DNA from 3 places in the Ensifer canadensis genome. Region 1 is predicted to be linked to each of the others. Evidence: riboswitches for the same ligand, from Rfam matches in the RefSeq annotation. Region 1 holds a riboswitch; each other region holds the start of a gene.
The links. Region 1 has a riboswitch for thiamine pyrophosphate ahead of thiC (phosphomethylpyrimidine synthase ThiC). Riboswitches for the same ligand answer to the same signal wherever they lie in the genome.
Positions count from the first base shown of each region.

Region 2: linked by a shared signal. The riboswitch ahead of thiB (thiamine ABC transporter substrate binding subunit) and the one ahead of thiC (phosphomethylpyrimidine synthase ThiC) in region 1 are both predicted to bind thiamine pyrophosphate.
Region 3: linked by a shared signal. The riboswitch ahead of thiO (glycine oxidase ThiO) and the one ahead of thiC (phosphomethylpyrimidine synthase ThiC) in region 1 are both predicted to bind thiamine pyrophosphate.

Region 1 covers NZ_CP083371.1:539,014-546,737, forward strand. Annotated here, with positions in the region: gene thiC (phosphomethylpyrimidine synthase ThiC) at 171-1,994, opposite strand; TPP riboswitch at 2,089-2,220, opposite strand; gene J3R84_RS22105 (sigma-54-dependent transcriptional regulator) at 2,398-3,759, opposite strand; gene J3R84_RS22110 (sensor histidine kinase) at 3,763-5,631, opposite strand; gene J3R84_RS22115 (dicarboxylate/amino acid:cation symporter) at 5,862-7,187, shown strand; gene J3R84_RS22120 (ABC transporter substrate-binding protein) at 7,439-7,724, shown strand, end outside.
Region 2 covers NZ_CP083370.1:3,538,528-3,546,251, forward strand. Annotated here, with positions in the region: gene J3R84_RS17235 (argininosuccinate synthase) at 1-396, shown strand, start outside; gene J3R84_RS17240 (multidrug effflux MFS transporter) at 463-1,701, opposite strand; gene J3R84_RS17245 (MarR family winged helix-turn-helix transcriptional regulator) at 1,698-2,177, opposite strand; gene J3R84_RS17250 (ABC-F family ATP-binding cassette domain-containing protein) at 2,255-4,081, opposite strand; gene J3R84_RS17255 (thiamine diphosphokinase) at 4,085-4,735, opposite strand; partial or broken gene J3R84_RS17260 (GNAT family N-acetyltransferase) at 4,822-5,305, opposite strand; TPP riboswitch at 5,440-5,557, shown strand; gene thiB (thiamine ABC transporter substrate binding subunit) at 5,607-6,635, shown strand; gene thiP (thiamine/thiamine pyrophosphate ABC transporter permease ThiP) at 6,667-7,724, shown strand, end outside.
Region 3 covers NZ_CP083371.1:962,350-970,073, reverse strand. Annotated here, with positions in the region: gene J3R84_RS24175 (hypothetical protein) at 1-122, shown strand, start outside; gene J3R84_RS24170 (hypothetical protein) at 481-750, shown strand; gene J3R84_RS24165 (hypothetical protein) at 986-1,489, opposite strand; TPP riboswitch at 1,703-1,834, shown strand; gene thiO (glycine oxidase ThiO) at 2,057-3,052, shown strand; gene thiS (sulfur carrier protein ThiS) at 3,042-3,239, shown strand; gene J3R84_RS24150 (thiazole synthase) at 3,242-4,015, shown strand; gene J3R84_RS24145 (thiamine phosphate synthase) at 4,012-4,629, shown strand; gene J3R84_RS24140 (hypothetical protein) at 4,845-5,114, shown strand; gene J3R84_RS24135 (hypothetical protein) at 5,238-5,639, shown strand; partial or broken gene repC (replication initiation protein RepC) at 5,835-6,031, opposite strand; gene ugpB (sn-glycerol-3-phosphate ABC transporter substrate-binding protein UgpB) at 6,620-7,724, shown strand, end outside.

The DNA.
Region 1 (7,724 bases):
CGAGCATCCAGCCGGCACCTCTGTGTCAGCCTCGTATCGACAAGCCGGCTGCCTCCAATGTGGATGCTCGGGTCGAGCCCGAGCATGAAGAAGAGATGGGCCATTGCGTAAAGAGTGCCGGAGCCCGCCGGGCGCCAGAAGGGGCGGGGTCGCCGCCCCTTCTGGCGTGGTTATCCCCGAACGTCTGCCTCGCTGTCGACCGGCATATAGAGGTCGCCACCCTCACGATACTTGGCCGCCATCGCTTGAAAACCTTCCTTCTGCGCCTCGGCGCGGATGTCGTGCGAGATCCGCATCGAGCAGAATTTCGGCCCGCACATGGAGCAAAAATGCGCGACCTTGTGCGCCTCCTTCGGCAAGGTTTCGTCGTGGAAGGAGCGGGCGGTTTCCGGATCGAGCGACAGGTTGAACTGGTCCTCCCAGCGGAACTCGAAGCGGGCGCGCGACAGGGCGTCGTCGCGGGTGCGGGCCGCCGGGTGCCCCTTGGCGAGATCGGCGGCATGGGCCGCGATCTTGTAGGTGATGACGCCCACCTTGACGTCGTTGCGGTCGGGAAGCCCCAGATGTTCCTTCGGTGTCACATAGCAGAGCATGGCCGTGCCGAACCAGCCGATCATCGCGGCACCGATGCCCGAGGTGATGTGGTCGTAGCCCGGGGCGATGTCGGTCGTCAGGGGCCCAAGCGTATAGAACGGCGCCTCGCCACAGACAGCGAGCTGCTTGTCCATGTTTTCCTTGATCTTGTGCATCGGCACGTGGCCGGGGCCCTCGATCATCACCTGGCAGTCTTTCGCCCAGGCGATCTTCGTCAGCTCGCCCAGCGTTTCCAGTTCGGCAAATTGCGCCGCGTCATTGGCATCGGCGATCGAGCCCGGACGCAGGCCGTCGCCGAGCGAAAACGAGACGTCATAGGCGCGGCAGATGTCGCAGATCTCTTCGAAGTGCTCGTAGAGAAAGCTCTCCTTGTGGTGGTGCAGGCACCATTTCGCCATGATCGAGCCGCCGCGCGAGACGATGCCGGTGACGCGGTCGACGGTCAGCGGGATATAGTGCAGCCGGACACCGGCATGGATGGTGAAGTAATCGACCCCCTGTTCCGCCTGCTCGATCAGCGTATCGCGATAGACTTCCCATGTGAGATCCTCGGCGATGCCGTTGACCTTTTCCAGCGCCTGGTAGAGCGGCACGGTGCCGATCGGCACGGGCGAGTTGCGGATGATCCATTCGCGGATGTTGTGGATGTTGCGGCCGGTCGAAAGGTCCATCACCGTATCGGCGCCCCAGCGGGTGGCCCAGACCATCTTCTCCACTTCCTCGGCCATCGACGAAGTGACGGCGGAGTTGCCGATATTGGCATTGATCTTCACCAGGAAATTCCGGCCGATGATCATCGGTTCGGATTCTGGGTGGTTGATGTTGGCCGGCAGCACGGCGCGGCCGCTGGCAATCTCCTGGCGGACGAATTCGGGCGTGACGTGATCGGGGATATGGGCGCCAAAGCTTTCGCCGTCGCGTAGCGCGGCGCGTGCAGCGTCGCGGCCAAGGTTCTCGCGGATGGCGACGAACTCCATCTCGGGCGTGATGATGCCGGCCCGCGCATAGGCAAGCTGCGTCACCGCGCGCCGGCCGGTTGCGCGCAGCGGCGCGTGACGGAGGGGAAAGGTCGGCGTCAGCCGGTCGCCGGAGGCAAAGCCGTTGTCTTCCGGCCGCACGTCGCGCCCGTCATAGGCTTCGACATCGCCGCGAGCGATGATCCAGTCGCGGCGCGGTCTTGGCAATCCATCCTCGATGCGGATGTTGGCATCTTCTACGGTGTAGGGACCGGAGGCGTCGTAGACGGTGACCGGCGGCTCGCCCGACGTCGGGTGCAGGGTGATTTCGCGCATGGGAACGCGGATGTCGGGATGGATCGTGCCTGGCTTGTAGACCTTTTTCGAGGCGGGAAGCGGGCCTTTTGTGACCGAGAGTTCTGCGGGTTTGGTGGCAATATTCATGATGAGGCTCCAAGTTTGCGGTTGGAGACCCAGTTCTGAAGCCGGAAGGAAAAGACATGTTTGCCTGAAATTCCGCGCGAATGACGGAATCGTGGCGTCAATGTCTGCACCGTCCCTACGCCAGTATGAACTGGATCAGGTTCAACGGGTCACTGCGCCTCGGTCGGCAAAGCCGATCCGCCCAGCAGTATCTCAGCCCCTTGACGGGACCCCCCTGGTGAATGCCTAGAGATAGCCATCGATCCGGATGCGCCGTCAAGCGTTAATCCGAAGGTTGCGTGTCAGGCCTGTTGATTGCCCGGTAGAGCGTTTCCGGATGAGACGAAGCCGCGGGCACGCTCGTTCTTTTCGTTTTTACGCATTTCCTGACGGAAAACCGCTCCGCACTTTTCCTGGAAATGCGCTAGCGGCCGGACTTCTCTGATCCCCGGCGATCGGCATAATCCGCACGGTTGATGCCGTGCCGCTGCAGCTTGTCATAGAAGGTCTTGCGCGGAATGCCGAGCGCTTCGATCGTCGCCTTGACGTCGCCGTGCTGCGCCCGCAGCGCTTCTTTCAGAATTTCCGCCTCGTAGCGCTCGATCCGCTCGGGCAGGCCGGCACTGGTCGGCGCCGCGGCAATCGGTTGGCCGAGCGAACCTTCGACGCCAAGGGCGACGCGCTCGGCGAAGTGCGAGAGCTCGCGCACATTGCCCGGCCAAGAATGAGACCTCAGATAGTGGCTGACGGCCGGCGAAAGCGTCGGCACGTCGCGCTTGAAACGCTCGGCTGCCCGCGTCAGGAAATGCGAGAAGAGAAGGGGGATATCGTCCCGGCGTTCGCGCAGCGGCGGGATCGACAGGGTGACGACGTTCAGCCGGAAATAGAGATCCTCGCGAAAATCGCCCCGCTGGGCCGGGTCGCCGAGGTCGATCTTGGCCGCGGCGATGACCCGAATATCGACGGGGCGCACGATATTGGTGCCAAGCGGCGTGATCTCACGGGCTTCAAGCACTCGCAGCATCTTGACCTGCGTTGCCGGCGGCATCGCCTCGATCTCATCGAGGAAAAGCGTGCCGCCGCTCGCATGCTCGATACGGCCGACGCGCTTCTTCAGGGCACCGGTGAAGGCGCCGGGCTCGTGGCCGAAAAGCTCGCTCTCGATTACCGTTTCCGGCAGTGCGCCGCAGTTCAGCGCCACGAAGTTGCCGTTGCGGCGCCGGCTCCAATTGTGCAGCAGCGTCGCCACCACCTCCTTGCCGCTGCCGGTTTCGCCGGCAACAAGCACATCCACGTCGGTGTCGGCGATATGCCGCAAGGTCTGGCGCAGCCGTTCCATGACCGGTGTCTGGCCAATCAGCGGCAGGCTCTCACCGGCGACTTCGGCTGCGCGTTTCAGCGCGCGGTTTTCCATCACCAGCCGGCGTTTTTCCAAGGCGCGGCGTGCGCTCTGCACCAGACGGTCGGCGGCAAAGGGTTTCGGGATGAAATCATAGACGCCGTCCTTAATGGCCTGAACGGCCATCGGGATATCGCCGTGGCCGGTGACCAGAATGACGGGCAGGTCGGGGTCGAAATCGGCGATCCGGCGAAACAGCGTGAGGCCGTCGATCCCGGGCATGCGGATATCGCTGATGACGATCCCGCTAAAATCCGGGTTGAGGATTGCGAGCGCTTCCGCCGCGCCGGGAAAGGCGGAGACCGCGAGGCCGGCAAGCTCCAGCGTCTGCTTGATCGCCCGCCTGAGTTCGCTGTCGTCGTCGACGAGGCATACGGATTGCTGCATCGCTCAGGCCCTCTTCAAACGCACGGTGAAGACGGTGCCCTCAGGGCTGGTCTTGACCTCGATGTCGCCGCCATAGTCGGCGACAATCTCCTTGGAGATGGCAAGGCCGAGACCGAGACCTTCATCCTTGGAGGTGTTGAACGGCGTGAAAAGGTCTTCGAGGATATCGGGCCGAATGCCCGGACCATTGTCGGCGACAACAAGCGAAACTGTTTCGGAGGGGCCTAACTCGCACCGCACACGGATCTCAGCGTCTGCCCGATCACCGAGGGCTTCCAGGGCATTCTGCAACAGGTTGATCAGCACCTGTTCCAAGCGGATGCGATTGCCGAGCACGCTGAGGCCGTTATCAGGCAGGTCGATGACGATCGCGTCCATGCGGCCGGCAAAGCGGCTGCGCAGCAGCATTCGAGCGCCTTCGATCACCTCCCGCATCGCCGTCGGTTCGGCGACGAAACGGCCCTTGCGCGCAAAGCTGCGCAGTTCGTCGGTGATGGTGCCGACCCGCTCGGTCAGCGCAGCGATGCTTTCGAGATTTTCGACGGCGGTTTCTTTTTGGCCGCGGTCGAGGAAGGTGCGCGCATTGTCGGCATAGGCGCGGATGGTTGCGACCGGCTGATTGATCTCGTGGGCAACGCCCGCCGCCACCTGTCCGAGGATTGCCAGGCGGTTGGCCTGGACCAGTTCCTGCTGCACCGCCTGCAGCCTCTCGCCCGTGCGCCTGTGGTCGGCGATCTCGGTTTCGAGGTGATCGCGGGCGAGGCTTAGGTCCTGTGTGCGCTCGGCCACTCGGCGTTCCAACTCATCGCGCGCGGCGCGTTCGTTGGCCGCGACCTGCGTCAAAGCCTGGCGCCGGCGAAGAAGGAATGCGGCAAGCGCCAGCAGCGGCACGATAACGGCAAGGGCCAGCAGCCTTGCCTCGCGGCTCGCGGCGCCAAGGGCTGCGTCTAGCGGTGCCAATTGCTCCAGCCGCCAGCTGGTCGAGGGCACCATGGTCTCGACCCTGAGGTATTGCCGCTCGCTGCTGCCGGGCAGAAGCGCTGTCAGCACGCTCGATCCATTGCTCGTTGGCTCGATCCGGCGGAACGGTAGCGGCAGCAGGGAGGCATCGCCGAACTGCAGGCTGTCGCGGATGGCGGCGAGGCGATCCCCGGGGATGGTACGGGTCGTCATGAAGCGCCAGGACGGGAAGCTGGTGATCAGCACGATGCCGCGCCGGTCGGTGACATAGACCGGCTTGCCGGAGGCGAGCCAATCGGCCTCGACCCCGCCGAATTCGAGCTTGGCGACCACGACGCCAATCGGGCCGTCAGGCCCGTCGACACGTCTTGATATGTAGAGGCCTGGCCGCTTGCTGACGGTGCCCATGGCGAAATGCTCGGCCTTGCCATCGCGCATCGCCAGCCGGAAATATTCGCGGAAAGCGTAGTCATTGCCGACGAAGCTGGTTGGCTCGCGCCAGTTGCTGGCAGCCACCGCCACGCCGTCGAGGCCAATCGCGTAGATCACCGCCGCATCCGTATTGGCGGCCAGCGCCTCGAGCTTTTGATTGAGCCGCTGCAACGGCTGGTCGCCACCCTTCTCAAGCGCCGTCTTCACCTCTACATCGTCTGCCAGTACCAGAGGCAGCGCGCGCTGCCGCTCCAGCACTGCCCTCAGCAGCGAGGCCTTGAGATTGGCATCGATGCGGCTCTGGATGTCGACGGTTTCAAGCGCCTTGTTTCGCCCATATTCGCCGGCGAAAAAAAGCCCCGCTGCCAGCAACACCAACGCTAGCGCGGCAAAAATCAGCCAGGCGCGGCGCATGTGCCGGTCGAGATCCTCTGGATTGATAGGGCTGGGCGCGGGCATGGACATGGCGGAATTGTGCATTATTCCGCGCAAGTTTCCAGATGATCTGTGCGGATATCCGCTCAAATATTCGTGTGCGTGATCCAAGATTCTCGAAAAATTGGCGATATTTCAATGGCCTGATCAGCTGTGCTGCGATCTGGCACGCCCATTGCAGATGACATCCTCATGACAGCCCGAGCTGTCGCGCTTCGGAAATAGGGCCTGGGAGGCCCGGCATGACGCCGGACTGGGCCTAAGTGGAGGATATCATGATTATCGACCAATCCGCGGAACCGCGCGGCAAGACACCTTTCTATCGTCATCTCTATGTCCAGGTTCTGGCGGCCATCGCCGCAGGCATCCTGCTCGGCCATTTCTACCCGGAGGTCGGCACGCAGCTTAAGCCGCTAGGCGATGCCTTCATCCGCCTGGTGAAGATGATTATTGCCCCGGTCATCTTCCTGACCGTCGCCACCGGCATTGCCGGCATGACCGATCTCGCCAAGGTCGGGCGGGTCGCCGGCAAGGCGATGATCTACTTCCTGACCTTCTCGACGCTCGCGCTCATCATCGGCCTGATCGTGGCCAATGTGGTGCAGCCCGGCGCCGGCATGCACATCGACCCCGCGTCGCTCGACGTCAAGGCGGTCACCTCCTACGCCGAGAAGGCGCATGAGCAGTCGATCACCGGCTTCCTGATGAACATCATTCCGACCACGCTCGTCGGCGCATTTGCCGAGGGCGATATCCTGCAGGTGCTGTTCATCTCCGTTCTGTTCGGCCTGGCGCTCGCCATGGTCGGCAAGAAGGCGGAGCCTGTCGTCGATTTCCTGCACGCGCTGACGCTGCCGATCTTCAAGCTGGTCGCGATCCTGATGAAGGCGGCGCCGATCGGTGCGTTCGGCGCCATGGCCTTCACCATCGGCAAATATGGCGTCGGTTCGATCGCCAATCTCGCCATGCTGATCGGCACATTCTATTTGACCTCGCTGCTCTTCGTCTTCGTCGTGCTCGGCGCGGTTGCCCGCTACAACGGCTTCTCGATCGTCGCCCTCATCCGCTACATCAAGGAAGAACTGCTGCTCGTTCTCGGTACATCCTCTTCGGAAGCGGCGCTGCCGGGACTGATGAGCAAGATGGAAAAGGCCGGTTGCAAGCGCTCGGTTGTCGGGCTGGTCATTCCGACCGGCTATTCCTTCAACCTCGACGGCACCAACATCTACATGACGCTCGCCGCACTCTTTATTGCCCAGGCGACCGACATTCCGCTGTCGCTCGGCGACCAGGTGCTGCTGCTGCTCGTGGCGATGCTGAGCTCCAAGGGTGCAGCCGGCATTACCGGCGCCGGCTTCATCACGCTTGCCGCCACGCTTTCGGTCGTGCCGGCGGTGCCGGTTGCCGGCATGGCGCTGATCCTCGGCATCGACCGCTTCATGTCGGAGTGCCGGGCACTGACCAACTTTGTCGGCAACGCGGTTGCGACCATCGTGGTCGCCAAGTGGGAAGGCGAACTGGATGAGACCCAGCTTGCCGCAACCCTTGGCGGCCGGGCGCTGCCGGAAAGCCCGGTTCCGGGTCTTCAGCCAGCCGAATAAAGCTGCCTCCTAGGGCAAGACCGCATCTCGGTGCGGCAAGGCGTGGTCCACTTTCTGGTGGGCCACGCCTTTTTTCTTTTGCGGGATAGCCTCGTGGCGTTGCCGCCCTAGGTCATAGGCTGGCGGTTTGCTGCCGGGCCGCCAACGTTCCTGTGAAATTCTCGTTCTCCCCACTTTACTGTACCGTCTGGACGGTATAGTAATTTGTCATCACTGATCGAGGCAAAGCGTTTTCTGGGGAGGAGACGAGAATGCATTGGACGAAGTGTGTGAAAGCGGCCGCCTTGGCCACCGCGGCGTTTGCCGCATTTCCAGCGGCTGCGGCCGAAGTATCGATTTTCTGCAGCTCGGCCGGCGCGGAGCTCGAGCTCTGCCAGTCGGCCTCCGAGGCCTGGGCCAAGGAAACCGGCAATACTGTCAAGATCAACAAGATGCCGGCCAATTGGGGCGAGGCGCTGCCGCTCTACCAGCAGCTGCTCGCCGGAAAGTCCGGCGACGTTGATGTCTTGACCCTCGACAATATCTGGGTCGGCACGC
Region 2 (7,724 bases), on a different replicon from region 1:
TCGCGCGGCGTCTACGAGACCCCCGGCGGCACCATCCTGCTGTCGGCACACCGCGCGATCGAATCGATCACGCTCGACCGTGGCGCCGCCCACCTCAAGGACGAGCTGATGCCGCGCTACGCCGAGCTGATCTATTACGGCTTCTGGTTCTCGCCGGAGCGCGAGATGCTGCAGGCGGCGATCGACAGGAGCCAGGAGCATGTCGAAGGCGAAGTGACGCTGAAGCTCTACAAGGGCAATGTCATGGTCACCGGCCGCGAAAGCCCGAAGTCGCTCTATTCCGACAAGCTGGTCACCTTCGAAGACGACCAGGGCGCCTACGACCAGAAGGATGCTGCCGGCTTCATCAAGCTGAATGCGCTGCGCCTGCGCACGCTGGCTGCACGCAACCGTTAAAAGCGGCAAGCACCTGACAAGAAAAAGCCTCCGCGACCCGGGTCGCGGAGGCTTTTTCGTTTCGTCTTATTCAGCCGCTTCCGGCAGGGGCTGCGTGCCATCGACTGGCGCCGCCAATGGCGTCAGGCGAACGGTGCGGCGATACCAGAGATAGCTGAACACGCAGAGAAGGCCGAAGCTCGGAATGATCGTGCCGAGCGCCAGCACCGGCACGCCGACAACGGCCGCCAAGGCGCCGCCGAGAAGGCCGGCGCCCATCTGGATGAAGCCCATCATCGCCGACGCCGTACCGGCGATATGCGGGAAAGGCGCCATGGCCGCCGTCATCATGTAGGGCATGACGAAGGCGATGCCGAAGGCGTAGACGCCGACCGGCGCCATCACCGCCAGGAAGCTCGGTTCGAGCGCGTGCATGGTGTAGGCGAGCGCCACACTGCCGAGCGCGATGAAACAAAGACCGACCGGCACCAGCGCCTGCGGCGTGAACCGCCGCATTAACAGCCGCACCGTGACCGTGCCCGAGAAGAAGAAACCGGATTGCATCAGCATGCCGACGCCGAATTCGGTCGGCGTCAGCCCGACCGTGCCGATCAGGACGAAGGGCAGCATCGTCGCTTGGGCGTAGAGCGCGCCGACGGCGCCGGCAATCACCAGGGTCGAGGAGACGAAGCGGGTATCTGTCAGAAGCTCGCGATAGGCGGCAAGGATCGGCCGCAGATGGCCCTTGGCCGGATCGGGCGTCGCGGTTTCGGCCATGAAGAACTGCACGCAAACGCAGGCCATCAGCGCAAAGCCGACCATCAGGAAGAAGATAGACTGCCAGCCGAAGAGGCCAAGCGCCAGGCCGCCGAGCGTCGGCGACACCGCCGGCCCGATGGCCAGCATCATGCCGATCATGTTCATGATCCGCGCCGCCTGAAGGCCGGTGAACTGGTCGCGCACGATGGCGCGCGCAACCGTCATGCCGACGGAGGCGCCGATGCCCTGCACCAGGCGCCCGGCGAGCAGGACCGCGACCGATGGGGCAAAGGCTGCCATCAGGCTGCCGGCGAGGTAGATGGTCATGAAGATCAGCGTCGTGCGCCGGCGGCCGATGACGTCGGAGAGCGTGCCCGAAACCAGCTGTGCGAAGGCGAAGCCTGCGAAGTAGAGCGACAGCGTCATCTTGATCGCCGCCTCGCTGGAGGAGAAGGCGCGGACCAGTTCGGGCATTGCCGGTGTATAGAGCGCCATGGAAACGGGGCCGAGCGCGACAAGGAAGGCGCCGATGATGCTGGTGCGCCGTTCGCTCATGCGGCGCGTCATGGCTTTGCACCCTTCTCCTTGCCGGCGACGCACGGATCGAGGCCGCGCAAATTTTCGCGCAGGATACGCAGGTTGGCGCAGAGCATGTCGCGCGTCGCCTCGTCGAGCCCTTCCGTATAGGCATTCATCATCTCGCGCAGCCCCGCCATCAGCTCGGCGAGCAGCGGATCGGCCTTGTCGGTGATGACGACGTTCTTGGCGCGGCGGTCGGCCGGGTCGGGCAGACGGGCAACCAGCTCCATCGCCTCCAGCCGGTCGAGATAGGCCGACAGCGTCATCGGCTCGATGCCCATGCGCGTGGCGATTTCCGCCTGCTTGATGCCCTCGGTCAGCGCCACCTGGATCAGCGTGCGCGCTTCACCGGGCGTGATGCCGAGATCCATGGCGTTGACCTTGCGGTCAAAAGCGCCACGCAGAAGGCGGGAGACATCGGTCAGCAACATGCCGATGGTTTCGGATTCGAGTTTTGTCGGCATCAGGATCGTTCACGAGAGATATAATAAGTTTTCCTTATCATACCCCTTGCCAACTTTCAACGCGGGAGCGGCGAGGCTCAGCCCTCGAGCTCCTCGCGCAGCATCTCCAGTTCCAGCCATTCCTCTTCCATGCGGGCGAGATCGCCGCGAAGCTTTTCCAGCTCCTTCGCCAGTTTCGCAAACGTATTCGGGTCCTTGGCAAAGAGGTTGGGGTCGGCCATCCGCTCCTCGCGCTTGGCTGCCTCCGCCTCCGCCTTGGCGATTTCCTTCGGCAGGTTTTCGAGTGCAAACTTCTGCTTGTAGGAGAGCTTGCCCTTGGCCTTCGGTGCCTCGGCTGCGGGGGCAGCGGCATCGGCCACCTTGGCCTTTTCCGCCTTCTCCGTCTTGCGCCGCTCTTCGATCGCGCCCTTGCGCTGCGCCATCATGTCGGTGTAGCCGCCGGCATATTCGATCCAGCGGCCGTCAGGCGCTTCGGGATTGGCCGGCGCGATGGTCGAGCTCACGGTGCGGTCGAGGAAGTCGCGGTCGTGGCTGACGAGGATGACGGTTCCGGCAAAGCCGGCGACGACCTCCTGAAGCAAGTCCAGCGTCTCGATGTCGAGATCGTTGGTCGGCTCGTCGAGGATCAGCAGGTTGGTGGCGCGGGCGAGAATGCGTGCCAGCATCAGCCGGGCGCGCTCACCGCCCGACAGTTCGCGGATCGGGGTGCGCGCCTGCTCCGGCTGGAACAGGAAGTCCTTCATGTAGCCGGTGACATGGCGCTGCTCGCCGTTGACAATCAGGCTCTCGCCCCGGCCGTCGGTCAGGTAGTGGGCCAGCGTATCGTCGAGGTTGAGATCCTCGCGCTTCTGGTCGAGCGTCGCCATCTCAAGATTGGTGCCGAGTTTCACCGTGCCGGTATCCGGCTCGATCTGCCCGGTCAGCATCTTCAAAAGCGTCGTCTTGCCGGCACCGTTCGGGCCGACAAGGCCGATCCGGTCGCCACGGTGCACGCGAATGGAAAACGGCGCAACGATCGTCCGCTCGCCGTAAGCCTTGGTGATCTTCTCCGCCTCGATCACCAGCTTGCCCGATTCCTTGGCGTCGGAAGCCGCCGCCTGAACGGAGCCCTGCGGCCCCTTGTGGCCGCGATGGCGCGAGCGCATGTCCTGCAATTCGCCGAGACGACGCATGTTGCGCTTGCGCCGGGCGGTAACGCCGTAGCGCAGCCAATGCTCCTCGCGCTCGATCGCCTTGCCGAGCTTGTGCTGCTCCAGCTCTTCCGCCTCCAGCACCTCGTCGCGCCAGGCCTCGAAATGGCCGAAGCCGCGGTCGAGCCGGCGGGATTGGCCGCGATCGAGCCAGACCGTCGCGTTCGAGACCTTTTCGAGGAAGCGCCGGTCGTGCGAGATCAGCACCAGGGCCGAACGGCTGCGGGTCAGCTCGTCTTCGAGCCATTCGATCGTCGGCAGATCGAGATGGTTGGTCGGCTCGTCGAGCAGCAGGATATCCGGCTCCGGCGCCATCACCCGGGCAAGCGCTGCGCGGCGCGCCTCGCCGCCGGAAAGGCGTGCCGGGTCTTCTTCGCCGGTCAGACCCAGGTGCTGCAGTAGGTAAGCGACGCGATACGGGTCGTCGCTTGGGCCAAGGCCCGACTCGGCATAGGCCTGCACCGTGTCGTAGCCTTCGAAATCCGGTGCCTGGGGCAGGTAGCGAACGGTCGAGGACGGATGGCGGAAGACCTCGCCCGATTGCGCTTCGGCAAGACCGGCGGCGATCTTCATCAGCGTCGATTTGCCGGAACCGTTGCGCCCGACAAGGCAGATGCGATCCCCCGGCTCCACCTGCAGGTTGGCGCCGGCCAGAAGCGGCGTGCCACCGAAGGTCAGGAAGATATCGTCGAGTTTCAGAATGGGAGGCGCCAAGGCTCAGGCTCCGGAAAGGTCATAGGGGCGGGCGAGAACGATCGCCCGGCCGGTGTCGAGGGAAATGCGAAGGGGACCCTCCGCGACATTGGAAACGGTGCGCGAAGACCCGAACGGCAACGTGAAATCGGTGAGCGGATAACGCGCGTTGACGATCGTAAGCCCGATGAGATCGGTCAGTCCGAGGATCGAGAATAGGCTGCCCTTCGGCAGATCGATTTCGATCTCGCCTGCAAGCAGCGGATAGGCCTCCTCCTCACCCGAGGTCATGAACACCGGCAACCCACGTTCGGCCAGCGAAGCAGCCTGAAGCAGGTGCAGGAAGGCATGGTCGCTGCGTGATCCTCCGAGCGCGCCGGCAAAGATCAAGGCTTCGGCGCCACGCGACAGCGCCGCCTCGACAGCGATTTCGCCATCGGTCGCAGCCTTGGCGGCGGGATAGGGCTCGCGCGGGACATCGGCAAATTCCGCGAGCAGCGCCTCCTCGGTCGAATCGAAATCGCCCACCCAGACGTCGGGGGTCACGGATAGCACCCGCGCATGCCGCATGCCGCCATCGGCCGCAACGAAGCGGCTGCCTGCGAGCTGGCGCGCAAGGCGATCGGTCGGGGTCAGTGCACCGCCGAGCAGAATGGTGAAGGTGGATCGGGCCATGGCAAAGCCCATAGCGCAAAGGCACGGGCAAGGAAAAGCAAGAAAACCGAACAAGGGCGCGATCCGGCGATTTTGCGTCCTCGTTGTCAGTGATCTTCGGGCAAGGTATCGGGAAACAGCATCTCCGCATAGATCCCGGGGTTGGAATCGGGGATCTCGATGGCGCCGACCGTGCGTCGGTAGAATTCGGCCGGGCCGACGCCGCCGATGATGGCGTAACCGTAGCCTGCGTCACGCATCGCCGTCAGGCTCACGCGCAAGAGCGCCTCGCCGATCCCCGTCCGCGCATGGCCTCGTCGACGCCCGTCGGCCCGAAGAAACCGAGCGCTGTGACATCGTGGCAGGCAAAGCCGACGATCCGGTCCTCGAACACCGCGATGTGCATGCACGTCGGCGTCGATCTGAAGGCCACCTCCGCCTCGCCCGCCCAGCCGGAGCCAAATGTCTGCTCGATCCAGGGAACAACAAGCTTCGTTCGGGTGCCATTGCGCGGTGAATGCCGATACCGTCAGCAAGCGGTGATCTCGCTTGTGCCGGCAGTGCATAAAGGCGAACGAGCATGTCAGTCATCGCAGGCTCCTTCGGCGTCTGCAAACTCTGCCGACGATTTTACCCCATGCGCCGCGGCGCGAAAATGCGGGGCGGGCGCTTTTGCCGTCCTCAAACTTCGCTTGCCATCAAACCGGCTCGGCGGTAAATCTCTACCCGCTCTAACGGGGTGCCTTCCGACCGCATGGCGGCCGAAGGCTGAGAGGCGTTGAACGCCAACCCGCGGAACCTGATCCGGCTCATACCGGCGGAGGGATTAGACGCGATCGGATCGATACGCCCTTTTCCCATGCAACATCATTTTTAGGGAGAGGTGCCTGCCATGTCCAATTCATCGCAACTCAAGGTTCTTAGCCGGCTAGCGCTTGCCGCGACGGCAGGACTTGTCTTCGCGGCCAATGCCGTTGCTGCCGACAAGACGCTGACCGTCTACACCTATGAAAGCTTCATCACCGAATGGGGGCCGGGTGCCAAGGTCGCCGAAGCTTTCGAGAAGACCTGCGAATGCAAGGTCACCTATGTCGGCGTCGCCGATGGCGTCGAGCTTCTGACCCGCCTCAAGCTCGAAGGCGCGGCCTCCAAGGCCGACATCGTGCTCGGCCTCGATACAAACCTCGTCGCCGAGGCCAAGGCCACCGGCTTCTTCGCGCCGCACGGCATCGAGCCTGCCAACGTCAAGGTACCCGGCGACTTCACCGACGACACCTTCCTTCCCTATGACTACGGCCATTTCGCCGTCGTCTACGACACCCAGACCTTGAAGACGCCGCCGAAGAGCCTGAAGGAACTGGTCGAAGGCGACGCCTCTCAGAAGATCGTCATCGAGGATCCGCGCACCTCGACGCCGGGCCTCGGTCTGCTTCTCTGGGTCAAGGCCGTCTATGGCGACGAAGCCGGCGCCGCCTGGGCCAAGCTCAAGGACAGGGTACTGACCGTAACGCCGGGCTGGTCGGAAGCCTATGGCCTCTTCACCAAGGGCGAAGCGCCGATGGTGCTTTCCTACACCACGTCGCCCGCCTACCACATGGTGGCGGAAAACACCGACCGCTACCAGGCGGCCGAATTCTCGGAAGGTCACTACATCCAGATCGAAGTTGCCGGCATGACCAAGAGCGCCAAGGAGCCGGAGCTTGCCAAGCAGTTTCTCGCCTTCATGACCGGCCCGGAGTTCCAGTCGATCATTCCGACGACCAACTGGATGATGCCGGTCGCGGCGACCAAGGAGCCGCTGCCGGAGGCTTTTAGCAAGCTGGTCAATCCGGAGAAGACTTTCCTGCTGCCGTCGGAAGAGGTGGCGGCGAACCGCAAGGCCTGGATCGACGAATGGCTGGCCGCCATTAGCAAGAACTGAGGCGCATTTGTTCGCGCCTGCCGAAAATCGCATCACGATGACCGCCGGGACTTTAAGTCTCGGCGGTATCCTGCTGTTTGTCGGCCTGGCGATTGCAGCCCTTTTGCTCCAGAGCGGTGACTTCGGCAACAGCGTGCTGTTCGATGCCTATATCTGGCGGGTAACGCGCTTCACCTTGCTGCAGGCGAGCCTTTCGACGCTGCTTTCCGTTGTTCTTGCCATCCCGATCGCACGGGCGCTTGCGCGCCGGCCGAGCTTTCCCGGCCGCGTCTGGGTTCTGCGGGTGATGGCCCTGCCGCTCGGCCTGCCCGTGCTTGTCGGCGCGCTCGGGCTGATCGAGATCTGGGGCCGGCAGGGCGCGCTCAACACCGCCCTCGCCGGCCTCGGGCTGCAGCAGCCGATCAGCATCTACGGCCTTTTCGGCATCCTGCTCGCCCACGTCTTCTTCAACATGCCGCTTATCGCACGTCTCTTTCTCGCCGGGCTCGAGCGCATCCCTTCGGAATACTGGAGAACCGCCGCCAATCTCGGCATGCCGCCAGCCGCACTCTTCCGCTTTGTCGAGTGGCCGGTCCTTCGGGGATTGCTGCCAGGTGCTGCCGGCCTCGTCTTCATGCTCTGCGCCACCAGCTTCACGCTGGTGCTGACGCTCGGCGGCGGGCCTGCCGCCAGCACCATCGAGGTCGCGATCTACCAGGCGCTGCGCTTCGATTTCGACCCGCCGCGGGCGATCGCCCTGTCCGCCCTACAGATCGTCATGACCGGAGCCCTGCTCCTGGCTCTAACGCGTGTCGCGACCGAACCTGCACAAAGCGCAACCGCGGGCAAAATCTCCAGACGCTATGATGCAGGAACCGGCCTCTCCCGGACGTCCGACGCCGGCTGGATCCTGTTCTCGCTGCTCTTCATCGGCGCACCGCTGATCGCCGTCGTCGGTTCCGGCCTGCGTGCGGATCTGGTGAAGCTTGCCGGCGACCCGACCGTGCATCGTGCTCTCGTCACCAGCATTGTCATCGCCGTCCTCTCGGCATTCTTTTGCGTCACCATGGCCGCCGCGATGATCCGCGCCGCCGGCATCGTCGTGGCGCG
Region 3 (7,724 bases), 420 kb from region 1:
TGGTTCAGGAAAGGCACCTCGCCTTTGATAGCGATGAAGCCGTTACGCTCGCGGCGCACCTGATCAGCCTTTTTCAAAGCGGCATCCACGACCACGATGCGCTCAAACAAATAGCTGGTTAATTGGGAGGGTGGCTGCCTGACCCGGCGGGACAACTGGAAAAGAGCGGCCTTCTTTTAGGGCTCTGCGGGAAGACCGCTAGCAATCTCAGCAACGACTAAATATCGAACTAAATCTGATGATTGGCGAGAACAATTCGCATTTAAGGAAAGGAGCGGCTAAGGAGTCGTCTCGTTTCCGCTGTCGTCCCCGCGGCGCCTTTTATAAGCGCCGCTTCTCTGTGGGCTCTGAGCCGGATTCCCCGCTACCAGCAGCAGTTCGACGCACGCAAATCTCAACTTTTGCTCACTTGGAGCCAATTAAAGATTTCGCTATCTTTCTCTCTTCGGTGAAGGCGGTAGCTCAAGAAGGGAGGTCTAAATGGCTATTCACTTTGACCAGTCAGGTTTTGAACTCGCACCCGAACAGCTCGATACACTTCAAAGGATATTCGATCGCATTTGCTTCGAAACGAGGATCCCGCGCCAAGACATCCGCGCTGGCCGCCTCGCAAAATTCCTGATGGATGAATTTAGGTTCGGCAATACGGATGAGTTGGCGTTAACAGAGTGCGGTCGCTGGTTCTGTAGGCGGGCGAGCCCAACACGTCGAATTCAGAGCGAACAGCAACCGACCAGTATGCTGCACTAGGCGATGTGTTGCTCAACACCGCAGAGTGACGCGCTGCCCCACTCTCGGCCCTCGACTGGGATCACACTACGCCAAGCATACTCCGGTCGGCGTGGCCGCGCAACGGCCACGCCGTCATCGAGATGCCCCAGAGACAGCTGAAAATATTCCGGATCCGAGGCCCGATCTGATATGCATGTGCTCGTTAATTCAGCGCCGGCGTCGGTCCCCAGACCTCGCGATCGAATCGGCACGTTCATGTCCCAGCTGCGAGCAGCAGGCGGCGTGACTTATCGAGACCAAACATGTCGCCATAGCGATCGAGCGCGACCATGACGGAGGTGAAGTTGCTTGCATTGACCGCCCTTTCGCGGCCGAGCGAATTTTCTGCACAGATATGGCGCCATTCGGATTTCCTTTTTACTGGGTGCTGGCCATTTTCCGACCGGGCTTGCACCGTGAACCACTCAAAACGGGGGACTCTCATGGATGCAGGACGGCGCCCTACCGAGGAGAAATGGTCGAACTGCATGAGCACGTTGATCGCCGTGGCTCTCATCGCCTCGGGCGCGCCCGCGCAGGCGGACACGACGGTGTGCTTGGGAAATGTGTGTACTGTCACTTCCAGGGACGGCACCAACCATGAAAGGTCTCTGAGCGACATCAATGAAGAAGCGAGAAAGGAATCGCTTGAGAACATTCGAGACATTGATTGTAGTGTGGCAGACGATGCCTCCACTTGCCTGAGAGCAAAACTCACGCTGCAGCGCCTTTTCTACTAAACGCATGCTCCTTGATGCCTTCCCGCCGCTAAACGAGTGCGAGGCCCGCCGCATTGATGCGCCGGCTCATGTTGCTCCTCTCAGCGCGATACGCGTTGAGATGTGCTCTAAGGCATGCGGATGACTTTCTAGCCCCGTTGGGAATGAACTAACAACGCTTGACAAAGCACGGCATTGGCCGTTCAACTCGGTTCATTCACCAGGGGAGTCCCGACAAGGGGCTGAGATATTGCTGGGCGGATCGGCTCCTTCGACCGCAGCGCAATGACCCGTTGAACCTGATCCAGTTCATGCTGGCGTAGGGACGGTGGGAACGACGGCAGTTGCGACAGCTCCTTTGCGATCGCGTGGACGTGTCTCTATCTTTCCAGCGCCAAGATCTGGGTCTCCAAACGTCAAGGTTGGAGCCGACCAATGGTTTTTTCAGATGTCGTACACGAGCCAAACCGCGGACATAGACGGCAACATCGACGCCCGTTAGCGGTGCGGCGCATGGATGAATGGCCCTACAGCTCCGGCCAGGTAACAGCTCGAACGGCTGCCAAATGAGGCGGGTGCTGATCAACGGAGCAGGTGTCGTCGGCCTTGTCACCGCATACGAACTGGCGCGACGCGGCATTGAGGTCTACGTCTTCGAACGTTCAAAACGGATTGGCGCCGGCGCATCCTGGTTTGCCGGCGGCATGCTGGCGCCCTGGTGTGAGCGCGAAAGTGCCGACGAGAAAGTCGAACGCGTCGGCGCGACAGCCATCGAGTGGTGGAAGACGGCGCTGCCCGATGAGGTCGTGCAAGAGGGGACACTTGTCGTCGCCGCCGCGCGCGATACACGCGAGCTCGATCGCTTCGCGGCGCGAACCAAAGGGCACAGACGGCTTGATGCAGACCAGATAGCCGAACTGGAACCAGATCTCGCCGGCCGTTTCTCTCGTGCACTCTACTTCCCGAGGGAAGCGCATCTCGATCCGAGAGAGGCGCTGTCTTCACTCCATGACACATTAATCGCCATGGGGGTGCGTTTTCATTTCGGCCAGGCGACCGATGCCACCGTCGATCGCCGTGTCGATTCGCATATTGACTGCACAGGCCCTGCCAGGCTCCCGGATGACGCGGCACTGCGGGGCGTGCGTGGCGAGATGCTCTATCTGCGCACCGGCGACATTCAACTGTCGCGTCCAGTGCGCTTCCTGCATCCTCGACACCCCGTCTATGTCGTTCCACGCCGCCAGGGCGTCTTCATGGTCGGGGCAACAATGATAGAGAGCGAATTGTCCGGTCCTATCACTGCACGGTCGCTGATGGAGCTCTTAAACGCAGCCTACGCCCTGCACCCGGCCTTCGGCGAAGCGCAGATCACCGAAACCGGAACTGGCATTCGCCCCGCCTACCCCGACAATCTGCCAAGGATCACGAAAAGCGGTTCGATCTATTCCGTGAACGGTATGTATCGGCATGGTTTCCTGCTCTCGCCGGCTCTTGCGCACGACGTTGCCGAACTTCTGCTCAACCCGGACCACAGATCGGAGTTCTATGATGAACCTTAACGTCAATGGCGAAGAGCACGAGGTCGCCTGCTCGACGCTCGCCGAACTGATGGCTGCACTCGACTACGAAGGAAGCTGGCTGGCGACCGCTGTCAACGGCGAACTCGTTCACGCGGCCGACCGCGATCGATGGCGCTTACGCGATCATGATCGCATCGAAATTCTCTCGCCGATGAAAGGTGGCTGACCATGCTGCAAGTCTACGACACGGAAATCACCTCCCGACTGCTCCTGGGCACAGCGGGCTATCCATCTCCAGCCGTGCTTTCGGACGCAGTGCGGGCTTCAGGGACACAAATCATCACGGTCTCGTTGAGGAGAGAGACGGCCGGCGGCAAAGCCGGAGGTGCGTTTTTCGAACTGATCCGCGAGCTCGGGACGAAAATACTGCCGAACACCGCCGGCTGCCACACCACCAAGGAGGCGGTGCTCACTGCTAAGATGGCGCGCGAGGTTTTCGAGACGAACTGGATCAAGCTCGAAGTGATCGGCAATCACGACACATTGCAGCCGGATGTGTTCGCGCTGGTCGAAGCCGCACAGATCCTTTCAAACGAAGGCTTCGAGATCTTTCCCTATACGACCGACGATCTGGTCGTTGCCGAGCGCCTGCTGGAGGCTGGCTGCCGCGTGTTGATGCCCTGGTGTGCTCCGATCGGCAGTGCCATGGGGCCACAAAACCTGTCCGCCTTGAGGTCGATGCGCGCACACTTCCCGGACGTGCCTCTGATTGTCGATGCGGGCATCGGCCGCCCTTCGCATGCAACGACGGTGATGGAGCTCGGTTTCGATGCCGTGCTCCTGAATACGGCGGTGGCCGGTGCCGGAAATCCGGCCTTGATGGCATCGGGTTTTGCCAAGGCGATCGAGGCCGGTCGGCTGGCTTTTGAAGCCGGCATGCTCGAACCGAGAGACATGGCAGTCCCCTCCACCCCGGTCATCGGAAAGGCGGTCTTCTCATGAAGCTCGATCCCTTCTACCTCATTGTCGACAGCGCGAATTGGGTCGAACGCCTCGTTCCAATTGGAGTGAGGCTGGTCCAGCTTCGCATCAAGGAAAGACCCGATAGCGAAGTCCGTAGCGATATCCGCATCGCCAGAACCATATGCGAGAGACACGGTTGCCAACTTGTTGTCAACGACCATTGGCGCATGGCGATCGACGAAGGCTGCGATTTCGTTCATCTCGGCCAGGAAGATCTGGCGCAAGCTGACGTGGCCGCGATCCGTGGGGCCGGCCTTAAGCTCGGCGTCAGCACACATGACGAGGCCGAACTCGATATGGCGCTGTCAGTCGCGCCCGACTATGTCGCGTTGGGTCCGGTCTATCCGACCGTTCTCAAAAAGATGAAGTGGGAGCCGCAGGGACTTGCTCGCCTCGCCACATGGAAGAAGAAAATCGGACCGACCCCACTGGTTGCGATCGGTGGACTGAACCTTGAACGCATTGATGGCGTCCTCACCCATGGCGCGGATTGTGCCGCGGTCGTGACCGACATTACACGTAGCCAGGATCCCGAGGACAGAACTAGGCGATGGATCGCTGCAACCTCACGATGGCGCATTGCGCCAGCGTGAACGAGATCTTCGTTTCCCAGCCGGCGACCACGGCCGAGCACCGTCCCCAGATGAGCCTCACCCTCAGAAAAGCCGCCACAACGGAAAATCGACCGAATATAGATGCCTAGAAGAGTGCCGCGAGGCTAACGTGTGACGGCGTAGTCACCGACGATCCTTGTTTCGCAAGCATCGTCAAGGTATATAGAAACCTGAAGGTGCTGTGGTCGAGGAAGATGTCTATTGTTGCAGTAAAGGTTTTGTCGACTGTCAATGCCCCTTATGGGACGAAGCTTTCGGCTGAGCAATTGGCATCCAAGATTTCCGATCCTGCCAGCGCAGTCAATTTCGATGCGTCGGCGTTCTCCTTTTTTTCCGAGGTAGACGAGAACCTTCAGATCTCGTTTCTTGGCGAAATGCACGTTGATCCGGCGATCGCTTCCGACTTAGCACGTAAGTTCTCGGCACTCGCCGGTTACCCGCTTCCTTTGGCGCGGGCGGCATAGTTGGTCGAACACCCAGCCAGCAGATGGGGGGACCTGTTTGACCACGCTGGCCGCATTATCGATCAGGCAAGCTCCCAACTCACATTGATCGACAATTGCACTTTTGGAGGCGGTACCGCCCTGATGCTCCAGATCGATCATCGCGAGAGCTTTGATGTCGACATCTTCATCGATGATCCGCAGCTTCTGAACCCGAAGACACAGGGCTACGCGCTCGACATCAACCCTGACGGCTATCAGTCCGATGGATCAAGAACATTGAAGATCGTCTTCGAGAATGTTGGCGAAATCGACTTTATCTGCGCGCCCAGCCTCACTGACCACCCGACGGTGAAAGCGGAGGTGCGCGGTCGCGACGTCCTGCTTGAGACCCCTGGCGAAATCATCGCAAAGAAAATATTTTACCGCAGGGCCACGATGCAGCCCCGCGACATGTTCGACATCGCCTGCGTCGTGAGGGATCACGGTGTCGAGTATCTCAATGAGCCCTTACGCCCTTCGGAGACAAATGCGAGAAGGCTCTAAAAGTCGCTCGCCAGATGAACCCGCAGTTCGCGGAGACCATCATGACAAGACTTTTGTACCGTGAAGGCTTTTCGAGATTCCACGCCTGGCACAGGCAATGACGATCAAACTCCTGGAAGCCATCTGCGCCCATTCGACCGGCGCAAAAGTCTAGCATGAGCCCATCCAAGTCATAGACCGCCACTTTGGGCGCTACTAAGGCTCCCGGACTGAAGCGCCATTTGCTCGCAACAACGCCATCAACACTGGCCCGAGCGAAAACTCCCCTGGCCGCGCCTTTGCCGTCAGATAGCACAGACAACCGCCGGCCGAGTTGATGTGGCCGGCCTTCTCGAGAATGAGGCCATCGTTGCGGCGACGCTTTCCGGTCCGATCGCCTCACAAGCATCCTGTTAGAAAAGACAAGTCCAAAATCGCTTACGATGCAGGCTTAACAGTCCTGAGCCTGATGCCTTGCCGGCTGGGCATCTCTGCGAAACTGGCTCCGTGCGCGCGATGTGCCCACGCTGGTCATGCTGCACGCCCAAAAAAGGATGAGCGTACCAGGCGGCGGCCGCTATCGCGGCCAAAGCCCGTTCGCGCGCGGCTTGACCGGTTAAAAGGGTCGCCGCGGAGGTTCAGCGCAAGCGCCGGCCGCAGGCCGGGAACCGGGACCGACTACCCCCGGCAAGCCGCTCCGCACTCCCGAGGCATTTCACGCTTCGCGACCATGCGCCCACGCCCCCGGGCAGCCAAAACCGAGGCGCAACAATCTCGCCCAATCGCGCAGATTTGGCTGGGATTTCCACCGGCCTCGGTGACACGGCACGCCATGGTTAAGTGGAATACGTGTTCTATTGTCACATTTTCGTTGCGTATTCATTTCATTTCGCTTTTACTAATTTTTGGTTTCGCAACGAAGGTTGTGCAAGCTTCGATCGAGGAGGATCGATTTTGCCGGGCGTGCCAAATGCCCTGGCTTTTGAGAAATGGGAGGAATCATGTTCAGACATTTGAACTGGACCGTCGTGGTCGCGTCCGCATTTTCAGTCGGCCTTGCTTCAAACGCATTGGCCGCTACCGAGCTTTCCTGGTGGCACGCCATGACCGGCGCCAACAACGAAGTTGTCGACAAGCTGGCAAAGGAATTCAACGACAGCCAGACCGCCTACAAAGTCGTGCCCGTCTTCAAAGGAACCTACCCGGAAACGTTGAACGCCGGCATTGCCGCGTTCCGCTCCAAGCAGGCGCCCGCCATCCTGCAGGTCTTCGATGCAGGCAGCGGTGTGATGCTGGGTGCGGAAGGCGCGATCCTGCCGGTGGCAGAGGTGCTCCAGAAGGGCGGTTACGAATTCAACAAGGATCAATACCTGCCGGGCATCGTCGCTTATTATTCGAAGGCGGACGGTACGATGCTGTCCTTCCCTTATAATTCGTCGTCGCCGATCCTGTATTACAACAAGGACGCGTTTACGAAGGCCGGCCTCGATGCGGAGAACCCGCCGAAGACCTGGCCGGAGGTGTTCGACGCGGCCAAGAAGATCAAGGCGAGCGGCGCTTCGGCCTGCGGCTTCACCTCCACCTGGCTCACCTGGATCCAGACCGAAAACTTCGCAGCCTGGAACAACGTGCCTTACGGAACGAACGAGAACGGCCTTGCCGGCCCCGACGTCGAACTGAAGGTCGACGCACCGCTGTTCGTCAAGCATTTCCAGGCGATAGCCGATCTCGCAAAGGACGGTACGTTCCGTTATGGCGGCCGCACCTCGGAAGCAAAGCAGCTCTTCACATCAGGTGAATGCGCCATCTTGACGGAATCATCCGGTGGCCTCGGCGACATCATCAAGTCGGGTATCAAATACGGTATTGGCCAGTTGCCCTATTACGAGGGCAGCGGTCCGCAGAATACGATCCCGGGCGGCGCAAGCCTCTGGGTGTTCGGCGGAAAATCCGACGATGAATACAAGGGCATCGCCGAGTTCTTTAATTTCCTGTCGAAGACAGAAATCCAGGCACGCCTGCATCAGGTCTCGGGCTATCTGCCTGTTACCCTCGCCGCCTATGAGGAAACCAAGAAGTCGGGATTCTATGAAAAGAACCCCGGCC